DNA from 2 places in the Paenibacillus sp. MMO-58 genome. Region 1 is predicted to be linked to the other one. Evidence: riboswitches for the same ligand, from Rfam matches in the RefSeq annotation. Region 1 holds a riboswitch; the other holds the start of a gene.

Region 1 (7,903 bases):
ACTCCGCCAAACGGCAAATACGGCGTCGCCAGATGCATGAGCGTATCGTTGATGCATCCGCCGCCAAACGGCACCGCCTCGGTCACCCGCTTCTGAATAGCCGCATTCTCGCTGAACAGATAGAGAGCAAGCGGCTTCGGACGCGCATTGATCTGATCGATCGCTTCCTGAAGCTCGTCATAGACCAATACCGGCAGAATCGGGCCAAAAATCTCCTCCTGCATGACCGGCATATTCCAGTCCACGTGGGTTAATACGGTAGGCTCGATCCGGAGCGCCATTTCGTCTGCCCCTCCGCCCATGACAGCCTCCCCTTCGCGAAGGAAGCCTGCAAGCCGCTGGAAATGCCGCTCCGATATGATTTTGCCGTAATCCTTATGCTCAAGCGGATTCTGTCCATAGAACTTCGTTACCGACTTGCGGAGCTGCTGAAGGAACTCCTCCAGAACGCTGTGATGCACGAGCACGTAATCCGGCGCGATGCAGGTCTGCCCGGCGTTAATGAATTTGCCGAAGGCAAGACGTCTTGCGGCCAGCTTGAGATTGGCGTCATGATGCACGATAGCCGGGCTTTTGCCCCCAAGCTCCAGCGTAACCGGCGTCAAATGCTTGGCAGCCGCCGCCATAACCTGCTTGCCGACGTTAACGCTGCCCGTGAAGAAAATCTTATCGAACGGCAGGTCCAGCAGCTCCTTGCTTACTTCAACTCCGCCTTCCATTACGGCTATGTAAGAAGGGTCGAACGTATCCTGAACAAGCGAGGACATGACCTCCGACACTGCCTGCGAAAGCTCCGACGGCTTCAGGATTGCGGTATTGCCCGCTGCTATAGCTCCGACAAGCGGCGCCATCGCAAGCTGGAACGGATAGTTCCACGGAGCGATAATAAGCGCGGTGCCAAGCGGCTCCGGCACGATGTAGCCTTTGCTGCCCATGTGGGTAAGCGCCGTTTTGACCTTGGCGGGCTTCATCCACCGCTTCAACCGCTTCTGCACAAAAGAGATTTCCTTCAGGACAAGTCCAATCTCAAGCATATAGGACTCCTGCTCGCTCCGGTTAAGGTCAAGCCGAAGCGCCTGCATAATCGCATCCTCGCGTTCCGTAATGGCTTGGCGCAGCTTGGCCAGCTGTGCCTGCCGGAATTCGAGACTCCGGGTTGCCCCCGTCCCGTAATAATGCCGCTGCTTCTCCAGCAATTGTTGAGCTGTCATATTCACGTTCATGCGATACCCCGCCTTTTCGATATTAATCCAGACTTTAAAAATGAAAATCTATGCTATAGTTAGGAAAAAAGGAGCGATGCCGATTGATCAAAATACTGCCTGCCCTTATTCTGCTCATGGGCTTGCTTTACATTTTTATCATTCCTGCTGAACCGCATGCCGTCAAGCTAATTTTCAAAGCGATCCCTATGCTGCTGATTATCGCTTATGCTTACTTGCAGTCCGCGCAAAACGGTAAGCGGTTTCAACGGATCCTGCTAACCGGTCTTGTCTTCAGCGTTGTTGGCGATGTCACCCTGGGTAACTTTGTCGTAGGGCTGTCCGCTTTTTTGATCGGCCATTTGTTTTATTTAAGCGGATTTTTCGGGCAGTGGAGGTTTTCCTTCTGGCGGCTCGTAACGATTATTCCAATCGGCGTGTATGCCGTATATATGGGCTACGAGCTGCTTGATGGGCTTACGAAATCGGGGGACGACGCTCTGAAAATCCCCGTTCTTGTCTATGTAACCGCCATTTCGCTGATGGGCTGGTCGGCCATGATGTCCGGCAACGCATGGGCGGTTGCGGGTGCCCTGCTCTTTATGGCTTCCGATTCCATTCTTGCCTGGAATAAGTTTATTTCGGATATTGCCGGGTCAGACGTGCTCATTATGGCCACTTATTATGCTGCTCAATTCTGCATCGCCGCCTGCATCGGATACCGGGGCCGCACAGCTCCCAAGCAAAAAGCCATGATCCTCTGATCATGGCTTTGATTATGCCTGGCCGGTTGTTATCCGGCTTTTTCCTTATTCATCTGCTTGCTGCGCAGCTGGCCGCAAGCCGCGTCGATGTCGGCGCCATGCTCGAGGCGGACGCTGACGCTGACGTCTTGTTTTTTCAGCGTATCGTAGAAGCTCTTAATGGAGTCGTTCTCGCTGCGCTGGTATTGGCTATGCTCGTCAACCGGATTATAAGGAATCAGGTTCACGTTCACGAGGGAGCGGCGGCGGTCGCCCACCAGCTCGGCAAGCTCAAGCGCATGCTCCGGCCGGTCGTTGACGTCCTTGAGCAGAATATACTCCAGCGTAATGCGGCGGTTCGTCCGCTCCAGATAATAATCGATCGCATCCATCAGCTTCTCGATCGGAATCGCTCGGTTGATCTTCATAATCCGCGTCCGCAGCTCATTATTAGGAGCATGCAGCGAGACCGCGAGGTTAACCCCTTGATCCTTGTCGGCAAACTCTCTGATTTTGTCCGCGAGGCCGCTTGTCGATACCGTAATATGGCGCGGACCGATAGCCAGACCTTTATGATCCTTCACCGTTGTAAGGAAGTCGTTCAGGTGAATAAAGTTATCGAACGGCTCGCCAATGCCCATAACAACGATATGGCTGACCTTCTCGCCTTGGCCGGATTCGTCGAGATGAAGCTGAATCTTCATAATCTGCTCGACAATCTCGCCGCTTGTCAGATCCCTGCTCTTCTTCAACAGGCCGCTCGCACAGAAGCTGCAGCCGATGTTGCAGCCAACCTGCGTGGTTACGCAGACCGACAAGCCGAACTTATGGCGCATCATCACCGTCTCGATCAGGTTGCCGTCATCCAGCTTGAGCAGCAGCTTGACCGTGCCGTCCTTCGACACCTGCTTCGTATGCTCGACCAGCGTCTGGATCGCAAAGTTCTCTTCCAGCAGCTTCACGAGGTCCGGATGAACATCCGTCATATCCGCAAAGCTCGTAACCCGCTTCCGGTACAAGTATTCCCACACCTGGGTCGCCCGGAACTTTTTATGCCCGCGCTCGCCCAGCCATGATGTTAATTGCTCTAATGTAAATCCATATATGGATGGTGTATTCATCGTTTTTCCTCTTTTCGTGAAACGCGGCCAAAGCCGCATACTGTTCCTATTGTCCCAAAATTAGCTGATGAAAACAAGGGGCCATTATAGTGCCGCTCAGCTCCTTACCGGCCCCTCCACCGCCGTAAAACGGTTTTTCCGTCTTATTCTGCTACTCCGGACAAACCGATTTGGGCTTGGGTTATACCTGCATTTCACAACGAATTACAGCATTCGAGAGATATAAGGTCCAAGAAGGAGCATGGTAGAGTTCCCTCCAAATGTAAACGCTCTAACCAAACTCCTTGTCAGAATTAGACAATATGCCGCCTCTACGGTTCATTTACAACTTCGGCCGTCAGGCGTAATATACGATTCAGCAAATGTAACAATCGCTGAGTTTCCGTTAAGGGAAACGGGGGAACCAATCGATAAGCGGCATGGCAACGGTGTGAGAGCCGGCGCGGCATGCTTATCCGGGGTGAATCCGGGAAAAGGCTGCGCGCGGCCGGACCCGGTAGGGCGACTCTCACCGTCCGAATCCGTCAGCTAACCTCGTAAGCGATGAAAATGCGACTGTCCAGTAGGCAGGGCATTTTCCAAGTAGAGAGGATGATGTGATCTTGTGACCTTCCAAGGCCGCGGGGATCTTTCCTCTGCGGCTTTTTCTCATGCCCATTTTTAATCAACTGTCTTTATCGCTTAATCCCCTTCACGGGGGGAACGGGGGAACCAATCGGGCAGCCGGCTGTTCCATACAGCCAGCATTGTCCACGGGGTGAATCGCCGAAGCAGCTCCATCTGAGCTCATCGGCGTAGGGCGACTCTTACGCCCGAATCCGTCAGCTAACTTCGTCAGCGTACCAAGAGAGGCAACGATGATCGTGAATATAGGCGCGGTTTATTTCCTGCTGCGCTTATAAGCCGCGTGAAGAGTCCCTCTTCCGCGGCTTTTTTGTTTGTCGTTGATTCCTCTAACCAAAAGAGGAGCGTAAACCATGGACGATTATATACTTGTCTCCGCACCCAATGTGCAGGGCGAGGATTTTATTAAACAGCTGCTGCACCGGCATATCCCGTTTGCCGCCATCGTGAACAATAAGACCGAATACGGGCGGATGCTGGAGCTTGGCGTGTCAACGATTATCGTCATCAATACAACTGACGAGGCTACATGGCGTGTCCCGGAGCTGCCGGTCGGACGAATCTTTTTATTCGAAAGGAGCCTGAATCTGTGCTGCCGCTATATCCAGATCTGCCGCAGCTGGACATCCAAATCGATCTGCGTCGTTACGGACAGCGCAAATCCCCGTCTGATCTATAAAGGGATGGGTGCTAATTATGTCATTCATTCCAATCATGCGGATACATCCTTTTTAATCATAAACGACCTCATGGCAAGCCAAGATAATCGGTAAGACCGAAAGTTATTCGCCATTCTTTTAGGAGGAATCCGCTATGCAGGATATCTATATGGTGCTGCTTCTGGCAGCGATATTCATACTCTTCGCCGGCTTTATGCATTGGTGCGACCGGGCCATTCAAGAGGAGGATCAGCGATGATTGTCACGTTAGTGCTTGCCCTGTTTCTCTTTCTTTACTTGATATACGCCTTGATTAATCCGGAGAAATTCTAAACCCTTATCAAATGCTGGGAGGCCGCAATGGCAATGGATATTTTACAGCTCCTTATCGTGGTTGGCGTGCTTGTACTGCTCGTCAAACCGCTCGGAACCTATGTGTACCACGTATACTCGGATCAACCGAACCGGACCGACCGCCTATTCGGCGGAACCGAACGGTTCATTTATAAATTAATCGGGCTGAAATCGCGTGAAGGCATGACCTGGAAAAAGTACGCGTTAAGCTTCCTTTTCACGAATATCGTGCTGGTCGCGATCAGTTATTTGATTCTGCGCCTGCAGGGCAGCCTTCCTGGCAACCCCAACGGCATTGGCGCCATGGAAGAAACGCTGTCGTTCAATACCGTTATCAGCTTTATTACGAATACGAACCTGCAGCATTACAGCGGCGAGACCGGGCTGTCCTATTTCTCGCAGATGGCCGTCATTATGATGATGATGTTCACCTCGGCGGCTACCGGCTTCTCGGTTGCAATTGCTTTTATCCGCGGCTTGACGAGCAGGGGCAGCACCATCGGCAACTTCTTTACCGACTTCGTGAAATCCCACACGCGGATTTTCCTGCCGCTCGCAACGCTCATTACGCTGGTTCTTGTGGCACTTCACGTGCCGCAGACCCTGCAGCCTAACGTAACGGCAACAACGCTGGAAGGGGCAACGCAAAGCATCGCAATCGGTCCGGTTGCTTCTCTGGAATCGATTAAGCACTTGGGTACAAACGGCGGCGGTTTCTTTGGCGTCAACTCGGCGCATCCTTTCGAGAATCCGAGCCCGCTTACGAACGTCATCGAGATTCTGTCCATGTGGGCGCTGCCTGCTTGCCTGCCTTATGTATACGGTCGTTTCGCGGGTAACCGCAAGCAAGGCTGGGTTGTATTTGGCGCCATGATGTCGCTGTTCCTGGTATTCCTTGCAACGGTCTACACGGCTGAGCTGCATGGCAATCCGGTTATGAACAATCTTGGCGCAGACGCCTCGCAAGGCAGCATGGAGGGCAAGGAAGTCAGGTTTGGCATTGCCCAATCCTCCCTCTTTACGGCGGTGACGACGGCGGCCACTACCGGTTCGGTCAATAACATGCATGATACGCTGACCCCGATCGGCGGTCTTGTCCCGCTGGCGGAGATGATGCTGAACGTTGTGTTTGGAGGTAAAGGCGTTGGCCTCGTCAATATGCTGATGTATGCGATTCTTGCGGTCTTTATCGCGGGACTAATGGTCGGTCGGACACCTGAGTTTCTCGGGCGGAAAATCGAACCAAAGGAAATGAAGCTGATCGCGATCGCGATTCTCGTTCATCCGTTTATTATTTTGGCGCCAACCGCCATTGCTTTCCTGACGGATCTTGGCCAGGGTGCCATCACGAACCCAGGCTTTCACGGCATCTCGCAGGTGCTCTATGAATACACCTCGTCAGCGGCGAATAACGGCTCCGGCTTTGAAGGTCTTGCCGACAATACGCCGTTCTGGAACATGACGACCGGCCTCGTCATGCTGCTTGGACGGTATGTTTCGATGATTGCCATGCTGGCTGTAGCCGGATCCTTGGTCCGCAAAAAGCCCGTACCGGAAACGATCGGAACATTCCGGACGGACAACGTGCTGTTTGGCGGGATTCTAGTAGGAACCGTCGTTATTGTCGGCGCGCTGACGTTCCTGCCTGCCGTTGTACTTGGACCTATTGCAGAGCATTTAACGATTCGCTAACGGATAAGGATGAGGTGAATAACCGTGACCACACAACGTAAATCCATGCTGACCTCGGCGATTATAAGTCGCGCGGCGAAGGACAGCTTTCTGAAATTAAATCCGCTGACCATGATGAGAAATCCCGTCATGTTTGTCGTAGAGGTCGGCACGCTTGTCGTCCTGCTGATGACGATTTTCCCCGGCTACTTCGGAACGGAGGGACGAATAGGATTCAATCTGACGGTCTTTCTGATCCTGCTGTTCACCGTCCTGTTCGCTAATTTCGCGGAAGCGCTGGCCGAAGGACGGGGCAAAGCCCAGGCGGACTCGCTCAAGAAGAGCAAAAAGGACATTACGGCAAACAAAGTTACGGGCCAGACCATAAAACAGGTATCGTCAACCGAGCTCCGCAAAGGCGATATCGTCGTTGTCTCCGAAGGAGAGATGATTCCGGGTGACGGCGAAATTATCGAAGGCCTTGCCTCTGTCGACGAGTCGGCAATCACCGGCGAATCTGCACCGGTGATCAAGGAAGCCGGCGGCGACTTCAGCTCGGTAACGGGCGGCACCCGCGTTGTCAGCGACCGGATCAAGGTCCGGATTATGAGCGATCCCGGCGAATCGTTTATCGACCGCATGATCTCTCTGGTTGAAGGCGCCAAACGCCAAAAGACGCCTAACGAGCTGGCGCTGAACACGCTGCTCACCAGCCTGACGCTGATCTTCCTGATCGTTGTGGTTACCCTTGCGCCAATCGCCAAATATGTTGGCGTAGAACTTGACATACCGGTGCTTATCGCCCTGCTGGTCTGTCTCATCCCGACTACCATCGGCGGTCTGCTCTCAGCAATCGGGATCGCCGGCATGGACCGGGTGACGCAGTTTAACGTGCTGGCCATGTCCGGCAAAGCGGTAGAAGCAGCCGGCGACATTAATACGATGATTCTGGATAAGACCGGTACCATCACGTACGGCAACCGGATGGCAAGCGACTTCCTGCCCGTCAAAGGCGTAACCGTTCAGGAGCTTGGCGAGTGGGCGGCGGTCAGCTCGGCCAAGGACGAAACGCCGGAGGGCCGTTCCGTCCTGGAGCTGATGAAGAGCAAACAGCTGAGCTATCAGGCCCAACTTGCCGAGAATGCGCAGGTCATTGCGTTTACGGCCGAGACCCGGATGAGCGGTCTGGATCTTCCGGACGGTCGGAAAGTCCGCAAGGGCGCCGTCGATGCCGTGAAGAAATGGGTAGCTTCCCAAGGCGGCACCGTCCCGTCCGATCTCGACGCTACCGGCGAAGGAGTTGCCGTGCTTGGCGGTACGCCGCTCGCCGTTGCGGTTGATAACCGCATCTACGGGATTATTTATTTGAAGGATACCGTGAAGCCGGGCATGCAGGAGAGATTCGAGCAGCTACGCCGCATGGGGATCAAGACGATTATGTGTACCGGCGACAACCCGCTGACAGCCGCAACGATTGCCCGCGAAGCCGGGGTTGACGATTTTGTGGCGGAGAGTAGGCCCGAGGATAA
Region 2 (7,903 bases), on a different contig from region 1:
ACATGGTGTTCTGCAATCAGGGTTATCTGGTTGCAAAAGAAAACGGTACGCTCGTATGCGGAGCTTCCGAGGATGTGGCGGGCTTTGATACAACCGTTACGGAGCGTGGAATCGAGCGGCTGCGCAAATGGAACAAGCAGGCGTTTCCGTTTCTGGAGGGGCGGGAGCCGTTCCACCGCTGGGCAGGCCTCCGGCCATCCACGCAGGACGGTTTCCCTTTGCTTGGACCGCTGCAGGAATCGGGCGGCCGCGTCCTTATGGCGGCGGGCCATTACCGCAACGGCATTCTTCTCAGCCCGGTAACGGCACAGGTTGTGGCCGATTATATCGATAACGGCAGCAGGCTGCCGGCGTTTGCGCCGGAACGGTTTTCCTACTAAACGATAAACGGGGTGAAATAAAAATGGCGGAATACATAAACGGCAATGTAGCCCGGGCTTTGACGATTGCCGGCTCGGACAGCGGCGGCGGAGCAGGCATTCAGGCGGATTTGAAAACATTCCAGGAGCTTGGCGCTTACGGGATGTCGGCCTTAACGGCGATTACAGCGCAAAATACGCTTGGCGTGCAAGGCGTATACCCGCTCGCCAAGGAAGCGGTAAAGGCGCAGATTCACTCCGTCGGCAGCGATATCGGCGTTGATGCTTTGAAGACCGGCATGTTGTTTAGTGCCGAGATTATTGAGGAAGTAGCCGAGGCGATTGCTTTCTTCGGCTGGAAGAAGGTTGTGGTAGACCCGGTTATGATCGCCAAAGGCGGCGCGTCGCTCCTGCAGGTAGAAGCCGTCCGGGCTTTAAGCCGCAAGCTGCTGCCGCTCACGATGATTATTACGCCAAACATTCCGGAGGCCGAGCATCTGACCGGGATGGCCGTTCGCAACAAGGCCGACAAGCTCGAAGCGGCGAAAAAGCTGTCCAGCCTCGGCGCCCGTTATGTCCTGATCAAGGGCGGGCATGAAGCAGGAGCTGAAGCGGTGGATTTGCTCTTCGACGGCAGTTGTTATAGCGAGCTGGCAGGCAGACGGATCGAAACGGCCCGCACCCATGGCACCGGTTGTACGTATTCGGCTGCGCTCACTGCAGGCCTCGCTCAAGGGCTTGAAATCGAGGAAGCCGTTCGCCAGGCAAAAGCCTATATACAAGCCGCCATTGAAGACGGCATTATCGTCGGCAGCGGACATGGCCCAACGAATCATTGGGCATACCGCAAGAGAGGGCTAGTTGCCAGATAGTGGACAAGATCTAGTCCTAATTTCACACCTCTGATCATACATTTGATTAAGAGGAGCGTGAATGTGGTGGAGGATAACAAAGTCAAGCGTTATTATCAGCTTAAGCAAAAGCAGAAGGAAATCGAGCAGGAATTATCCGAGCTGCGCGGTGAAATTATACAGCATTGCGCCGAGCTGGACCTCTCCGAACTGGAGGTAGGCAGCTACAAGGTGAAGATTGTTTCTCAGGAGCGCAAGGAATTTGATGAGAGCAAGCTGTATGCTGCTCTTCCCGATCCCGATGTATGGCGGTTGCTTTCGAAGCCCGATACCTCCAAAATCGCCGGTCTCATCAAGCTGAATGTTATATCCGAAGATACCATCAAGGATACATTTTCGGTTAAGCACTTATTTCTTCTTCAAGTGGATAAGAAGTAACCGCAGAGAGTTAACGTAACCCCGTCCAACCATCCCTTGGGAAATTGGGCGGGGATTATTATTGATTAATTGTTGACAATATTAAGAATTGTGAGATAATTATAATAAGCTTAGTTCTCGGCGTTGCCGAGAAGCGGGGAAACCAATCTTTTGGGGCGAATCAGCCGGTTATCGGCTGTAGGGAACCATCTATCCCGAGTCCGTCAGCTAACCTCGTCAGCTTTGAGATGGGTCTTTTGCGAATAACATTGCAAACGATAGACCCTTGCTGGGTCTTTTTCTGTTTTAAAGGCCCAAAATGCACGCAGACCATGTTCATGCTCTGTGCTGCGGGGGTCTTTTTTTTCATTTTTCGTGGAGGTGGGATGGACTTCCCGGCATAGGTGATGCTTTTAATAACCTTTTGGAGGGATGCGAAATGGTACAACCAATGGCCGATAACGGTAGATCGGCAGGTCTGTCGGAGGCGGAAAGAGAACGGCTTAAGAAGCATTTTCGCGTCAATGATTATTACTTAAATCTGATTGACTGGGATGATCCGAAGGATCCGATCCGCAAGCATCTGATTGCGGCGGGCGAAGCCCCTCACGTGATCCAGGAGTTCACTTGGGAAGCTGCCGGCTGTAAGCACATTTATCAATCGATGGTTCTTCTCCCCGTATCCCATGCAGCAGAAGGAATTGCTTACATCGCAGAACATAATGAGATTCATAAGGTTGTGTTGACGGGAGATAGCCTGATGTTAGGTATTGCCAAGCTGACTAGAATTATCGAGCAGCTGCGGGATATCGAGCATATCGGCACGATTAGGCTGGATTCCAGAATGCCGGTTCATAATCCAATGCGAATTTATGAGGACCATGAACTATTAGAGATGTTAAGCCGGTTCTCGAGTCCGGAGAAGCGGATCTATTTGATGACTACGATTAACCATCCGAGAGAACTAACGTCCGAAGCGAAGAAAGCATTTAATGCCCTTCACCAGGCGGGAGTTGTCGTTCTTAATCAAACCCCTATTGTCAAGGGCGTTAATAATGACCCTCTTCTATTAGGCAAGCTGATTGATCAGCTGTCCCAGGCTGGGGTTTCGCCATATTCCTTTATTATTAACCGTCCTAATCCTTCATATCCCGAGTCTAGTCTGTCCCTTCAAACGCAGTTTTCTATCGTTCAGCAAGCAAAAGAACTAACCGCGGAGCTTGGAAAGCGGATCAGGCTTTTGATGGCCCATGATTATGGCAAGGTTGAATTGTTGGATATAGAAGGCGGCAAAGCCTACGTGAAATATCATCACTATCAAGAAGAAGGAAAAGGCCGTTTTATCATGCTGGATTGTCCTCCAGAAGCATCGTGGCTGGAGGATCTGTCGGAGCATGACGATCATATGGTCTATCTGCCTTCCGGTCAGCCTGCCAAGAACAAATAAAGGATGTTCGCAAGCTCAAGGAGAAGTAAGAAGGGATACCATTTCGCATCCCGGGAGGCTTCTGTCAATGAGAGTATACAGCCAGGAAATTGTGAACGCCCTGCAGTCTCAGCAGGAAGAAGTAAACTTGAACGATACGCAGGTTATTGTGAAGGTTAATCCGGAAGAGACGAGGGCCGGTTATCTGGATCCTTACGAGCTTCAGATTATTAGGAAATGGGCCGGGGAACAAAAGGCTGCCCCAGCCCAGCCTCCGTCGCCAGCCGAGCAGCTGCAGCTTATTCGGGATTCCATGGGATTTCCGAACCGTAATTTGAATACCGTTGAGATTTACACCGGTTACGAACGCGTAAAGCTTGGCGACAATGAGGTTGGCCTATGGCGGTACTACCCGCGCAAGTCGATGCGTAAGCCTAATAAGCCTTGTCTCATTTATATTCATGGCGGCGGCTGGATCGGCGGTACCGTGTTTGCGGTGGAGAACCCTTGCCGGCTGATCGCCGAGCTGGCCGATGCCGTTGTCTTTAATATTGATTATTCATTAGCTCCGGAGCATAAGTTCCCTAACGGATTTGACGATTGCTTTAATGCCGTTCAATATATTTACGAGCATGCCGAGGAATACGGCATCGACCGGAACCGGATTGCCGTAGGCGGCGACAGTGCCGGCGGCAACCTGTCTGCTGCCGTAGCAACCAAGGACCGGGATTTAGGTACGCGTATGGTAGCCCAGCAGGTGCTGATTTATCCGTGCGTGACCTTCCTTAACGGGGTGAACGGTTATCGGTGGGAGCTGTCCCAATTCGAGATGGCGGATGAACAAAGAGCGATGATTGATCCGATGCTGGGGATTGGACGGCCTACCGAAGCCGACCCGGAAGGCAGAAAGGCTTGGGAGCATTATTTGCCGAATGAGGAGGATGTCCGTAATCCTTATGTCAGTCCGCTTCTGGCTGACAGCACCGGATTACCGCGTACGTTATGCGTAGGAGCCGAATTTGATGGGCTGCGCATTCAGTCGGAAGTATACAGCAGGCAGCTTGCGGCCGCCGGCGTACCGGTCAAGACCATCCGGTACAAAGGCTGTACGCATGCTTTTATCGACCGTCTGGGCTTTGTGCCGCAGGCCGAGGATTTATGTATCGAAATTGCAAATGCTTTGAAAGCACTATAATAGAAGAGATCATTTTTCCAAGCCCGTTCTTCCTTGATGGAAGAATGGGCTTTTATCCTTAAATCCCGGTGTAAAAAATGAAAAATCAGGATTATAGCATAGTTGATAGGATGCAACAAGTAAGAAAATACTCATCATAGACTCATAGGATTCTCAGAAAGTGGTTAAGACCCAAGAAACGCCTAGATTACAGCATTCTTAACGCTTTCATTTACCGCTCGTTGCCAATTTTTGCGGGTGTTCTTGGGTTCGGAGCGTTATTTATAATAGCCCTATCACGATTGATAGGGAGTGAACAACAAATGAAATTCATGACAAAAATCGCGATGCTATTGGTGGCTATCGCATTACCGGTAACAGCGCTTCTTCATACGACTGCGGATGCCGCGATGTCAGCAGACGCGAAAAGAGCGAAGGTTGTCCAAACGGCATTAAACTTAAAAAATAAAGTCAATTACGTACATTGGCAAGACCGTCAAGAAAAAAAAGCCCCTTACGCAACAGACTGCTCCGGTTACACGGCGCTTGTATATAAACTTGCTAACGTTGGCGTTACCCTGGTTAACCGTGATGATGATGCTCAAGCAAAAGTGGGCACTAAAGTCGGCTACGGCAACTTCAAAAAAGGCGATCTTCTGTTCTTCTGGAACAGCGGCTCGAAAAACCATAAAGACGTAGGCCATGTCGGCATCTACATCGGCAACGGCAAAATGATTCATAACGCAAGTCCTTCGGCAGACGTTATTATTTCGGATGTTAACTCGAGCTATTATAAGCAGCGTTTCATCGTGGGACGTCGCGTGATTAACTAGTTCTTATTATCTTAGTTTTGATGCAAACTACGCATTCGAATATTCTTTCGACCGCTGTTGTTCGGAGATTCCATGATTCAATTGGTTTAAGTGGGAATCTCCGAACAAAGGCGTACGCTTCGCTTCTCAAGGAACATTCGACTGACTCCGTATCAGTTAAAACTGAAGATAAGAAAGACAATATTTAATTGTTTAAAGGAACAGGAAAATGCCGTACGGAGTGATCCGTACGGCATTTTTTTGTGGTTAGATGATTTCTGCGTTGACGGAGTCAGAGTCCTTTACGATATGCTGGCGGACATGGTGGATCATTTTTTTCATACGGACGGCTTCGGCGCTGGACGGATCGAGCTTTTTTAAATGGGCGGTAAGAGGGAAGACTTTAAAAGCGCTTCGGCCTCCCGTTTTGCTGATCCGCGTCCAGGTTGGGATAAAGTCGACCTTCTTGATGCGAATGGTGCCATCATCAAGCTTGCGCACCTGGAGCTGAGTAATGAGTCCGGTTAAAGTATGGTCGTTGTAGTAAAGGCGGGTCGAAATGATATTGCCGAGGGAATAGATGGCGAATCTGCGGATACCCGATCCGCTTTTGTAGAAGACGGCTGGCTGAATGGTGTGCGAGTGAGCACCGAGTATAATGTCAGCGCCATTTTTGAATAATAATTGCACCATATCTTTTTGCATTTGTACCGGATAATTCGAGTATTCTCTGCCCATATGCAGGCATACGATAGTCAGATCGACGTTTTTGGCTTTCATCCGTTTCAGGTCGGATACCATTTTGGCCGGATTGATTAGGTCTACCGCCCACTTATGGTCTGAGGGAACCGGGATTTTATTTGTGGTTTTCGTATAAGCAAGGAAGCCGATCTTGATGCCTTTGACTTCTTTGACGACCAGATGCTGTGCTTCATTCTGCGTTCGGTAAGTACCGGTGTGGGCAATCCCTTTGGCATCCAAAATTCTGAGCGTACGCTTCAGACCGTTAATGCCGTTGTCCATGCAATGATTATTGGCTGTCGAGACAAAGTCGAAGCCAAGATTTTTTAAGGTATCGGCAAAAGCATCCGGGCAGTTGAACATAGGCCAGTTCGTACGCGGATTCCGTTTCACCACACTGTAAGCGTCCTCGGAGGTTTTACCCGCAAATACGGTTTCCAGGTTGCCGATCGTTAGATCGGCATTACGCAGATAAGGGGCGATCGGCTCGAACAGATGGTCGAAGGAATAACCTTTATCCCCTTTGCAGGAGTTAATAATACGCGTCTTCATCAGGAAATCCCCGACCGCGGCTATCGTTATTTCCGTGCTCATAGTTCATCTCCGTTTATTTGTTTATTGGAAGCAGGCTGCGGGCGTATTGAAAATGCGTATGCCGGCTTTGCTCCCAGGCTTTGACTCCGTATACCTGCCGCATAATCGTTTTACCGGGCTTAATGTTGATCTCAAGCAGCCACAGCTTGCCATGAACATCCACCGCGAGGTCAATGCCAAGCTCGCAAAGGCGGGCGCCATAGGATTTCTCCGTAAACGTCGGAATATATTCCGCGAGCTCGCGGACGGATTTGGCGAGAGCTTCGCCTTTCTCGTCGCCAAATTCTTTTTTTAGATAGGAGCTTGCTTCAAAGGCATGGCCGCCGCTCTTCAGGTTGGACGTAATCCGGCCGCGCTGCGCTTCCCGCACGGCAATCCCCGTTGTCTCCCAGTTCCCTTCGCTTTTCTTCAAAATCAGCGCGCGAATGTCATAAATAACTCCTTGCTTGTTCCGGATATCGATCCACTGCTGCATGATTTGACGTTCCTTGCTCAACGCGCGTCTAATTAACGAACGGATGCCCAGAGCGCTCGTTAATCGCGTTTGCTCACCGTTTTTCTGCACTTTGTACTGTCCTTGCTCCAGCGTGACGCGTACGATATCTCTGCCGCCCCAGCCGTTAATCGGCTTCAGCATGACGCTATTATACTTTTTCACAAAGGCTAAAAAGCTGCTAGGGTCCTTCACCAGTTCAGTAGGCAGAAGATACGGCTTCAGAACGGGGGAGGCAAGCAGATGCTTCTGGATTCGCATTTTGTTGCCGAGGCCGTAGCCGGTAAACGGGAAAGAGGGTGCTTTTTTGACCAGAGTGGCTCTGGCGACTTGCGATCCTTTGTAAAATCCGATATCCATGTTTATCCGGGGGAAAGGCATTGTCTTCCTGCTCCAGGTTCCGCCGTTATATACGTGGCCAGTTATTCTTCTGGTTGTCAGATTCACATCTTTAGGGGTGTAAACGAGAATGCCGCTGAACTTCTCGGCGAGAGCAGATTTGGCATGTCTTGCGAAGCTTCCCGGATGGCCGAATCGATGGGTCATGATTCCTAAGATGTCGCTCATCTTTGTTTCTCCTGTCCTGTGGCCTTAAGCTGTAGTCGGAACTGTGTATTATCATATGAAGAATGATATTTGTCCGGCATGGGATAAACGCCCATTCCTCAAGGGGCAGGCGTCCGTTGAAGGTACTTTTTGAGGCTTGAAGGAATAGTATGGAGCAAGCGATTAGCCTCATGCAGAAGGACATGTAACTGCTGTACATCAATGGAGGAGATTCCACCATGAAAGGCTATATGATTAAATATCCGGGGCGAAAATGGTTAAAGCATGTAGCACTGTCGGGTGAAGAAGAGCTCCGTGATTACTTGCCGGATACGGAGCAATTTACGCCAAAAGGCTTTATAAGCATGATTGACCGTTACCCCGTCCTGTTCGTGAAGCCGGATCTCGGCATGAAGGGACAGGGCGTCATGAAGGTATATTATAAGGATGGCCGAATCGTCGTTCGGACGGAGGACAGCCGTTATTCATT

Evidence for each region. Region 1 has a riboswitch for cyclic di-AMP ahead of WFJ73_RS21085 (hypothetical protein). Riboswitches for the same ligand answer to the same signal wherever they lie in the genome.
Region 2: it holds a riboswitch for cyclic di-AMP, as region 1 does, so the genes downstream of both, WFJ73_RS13665 (KamA family radical SAM protein) here and WFJ73_RS21085 (hypothetical protein) in region 1, are expected to answer to the same signal.

Annotation. Positions count from the first base shown of each region.
Region 1 is NZ_JBBCVY010000007.1:176,751-184,653, forward strand. Features, by position in the region: gene WFJ73_RS21070 (aldehyde dehydrogenase) at 1-1,223, opposite strand, end outside; gene WFJ73_RS21075 (lysoplasmalogenase) at 1,307-1,966, shown strand; gene rlmN (23S rRNA (adenine(2503)-C(2))-methyltransferase RlmN) at 1,996-3,066, opposite strand; cyclic di-AMP (ydaO/yuaA leader) riboswitch at 3,429-3,624, shown strand; cyclic di-AMP (ydaO/yuaA leader) riboswitch at 3,735-3,922, shown strand; gene WFJ73_RS21085 (hypothetical protein) at 4,044-4,463, shown strand; gene kdpF (K(+)-transporting ATPase subunit F) at 4,605-4,682, shown strand; gene kdpA (potassium-transporting ATPase subunit KdpA) at 4,716-6,395, shown strand; gene kdpB (potassium-transporting ATPase subunit KdpB) at 6,441-7,903, shown strand, end outside.
Region 2 is NZ_JBBCVY010000004.1:3,683-11,585, forward strand. Features, by position in the region: gene thiO (glycine oxidase ThiO) at 1-380, shown strand, start outside; gene thiD (bifunctional hydroxymethylpyrimidine kinase/phosphomethylpyrimidine kinase) at 404-1,231, shown strand; gene WFJ73_RS13660 (hypothetical protein) at 1,298-1,648, shown strand; cyclic di-AMP (ydaO/yuaA leader) riboswitch at 1,746-1,884, shown strand; gene WFJ73_RS13665 (KamA family radical SAM protein) at 2,067-3,074, shown strand; gene WFJ73_RS13670 (alpha/beta hydrolase) at 3,142-4,248, shown strand; gene WFJ73_RS13675 (C40 family peptidase) at 4,551-5,060, shown strand; gene WFJ73_RS13680 (CapA family protein) at 5,307-6,374, opposite strand; gene WFJ73_RS13685 (YheC/YheD family endospore coat-associated protein) at 6,388-7,434, opposite strand; gene WFJ73_RS13690 (YheC/YheD family protein) at 7,653-7,903, shown strand, end outside.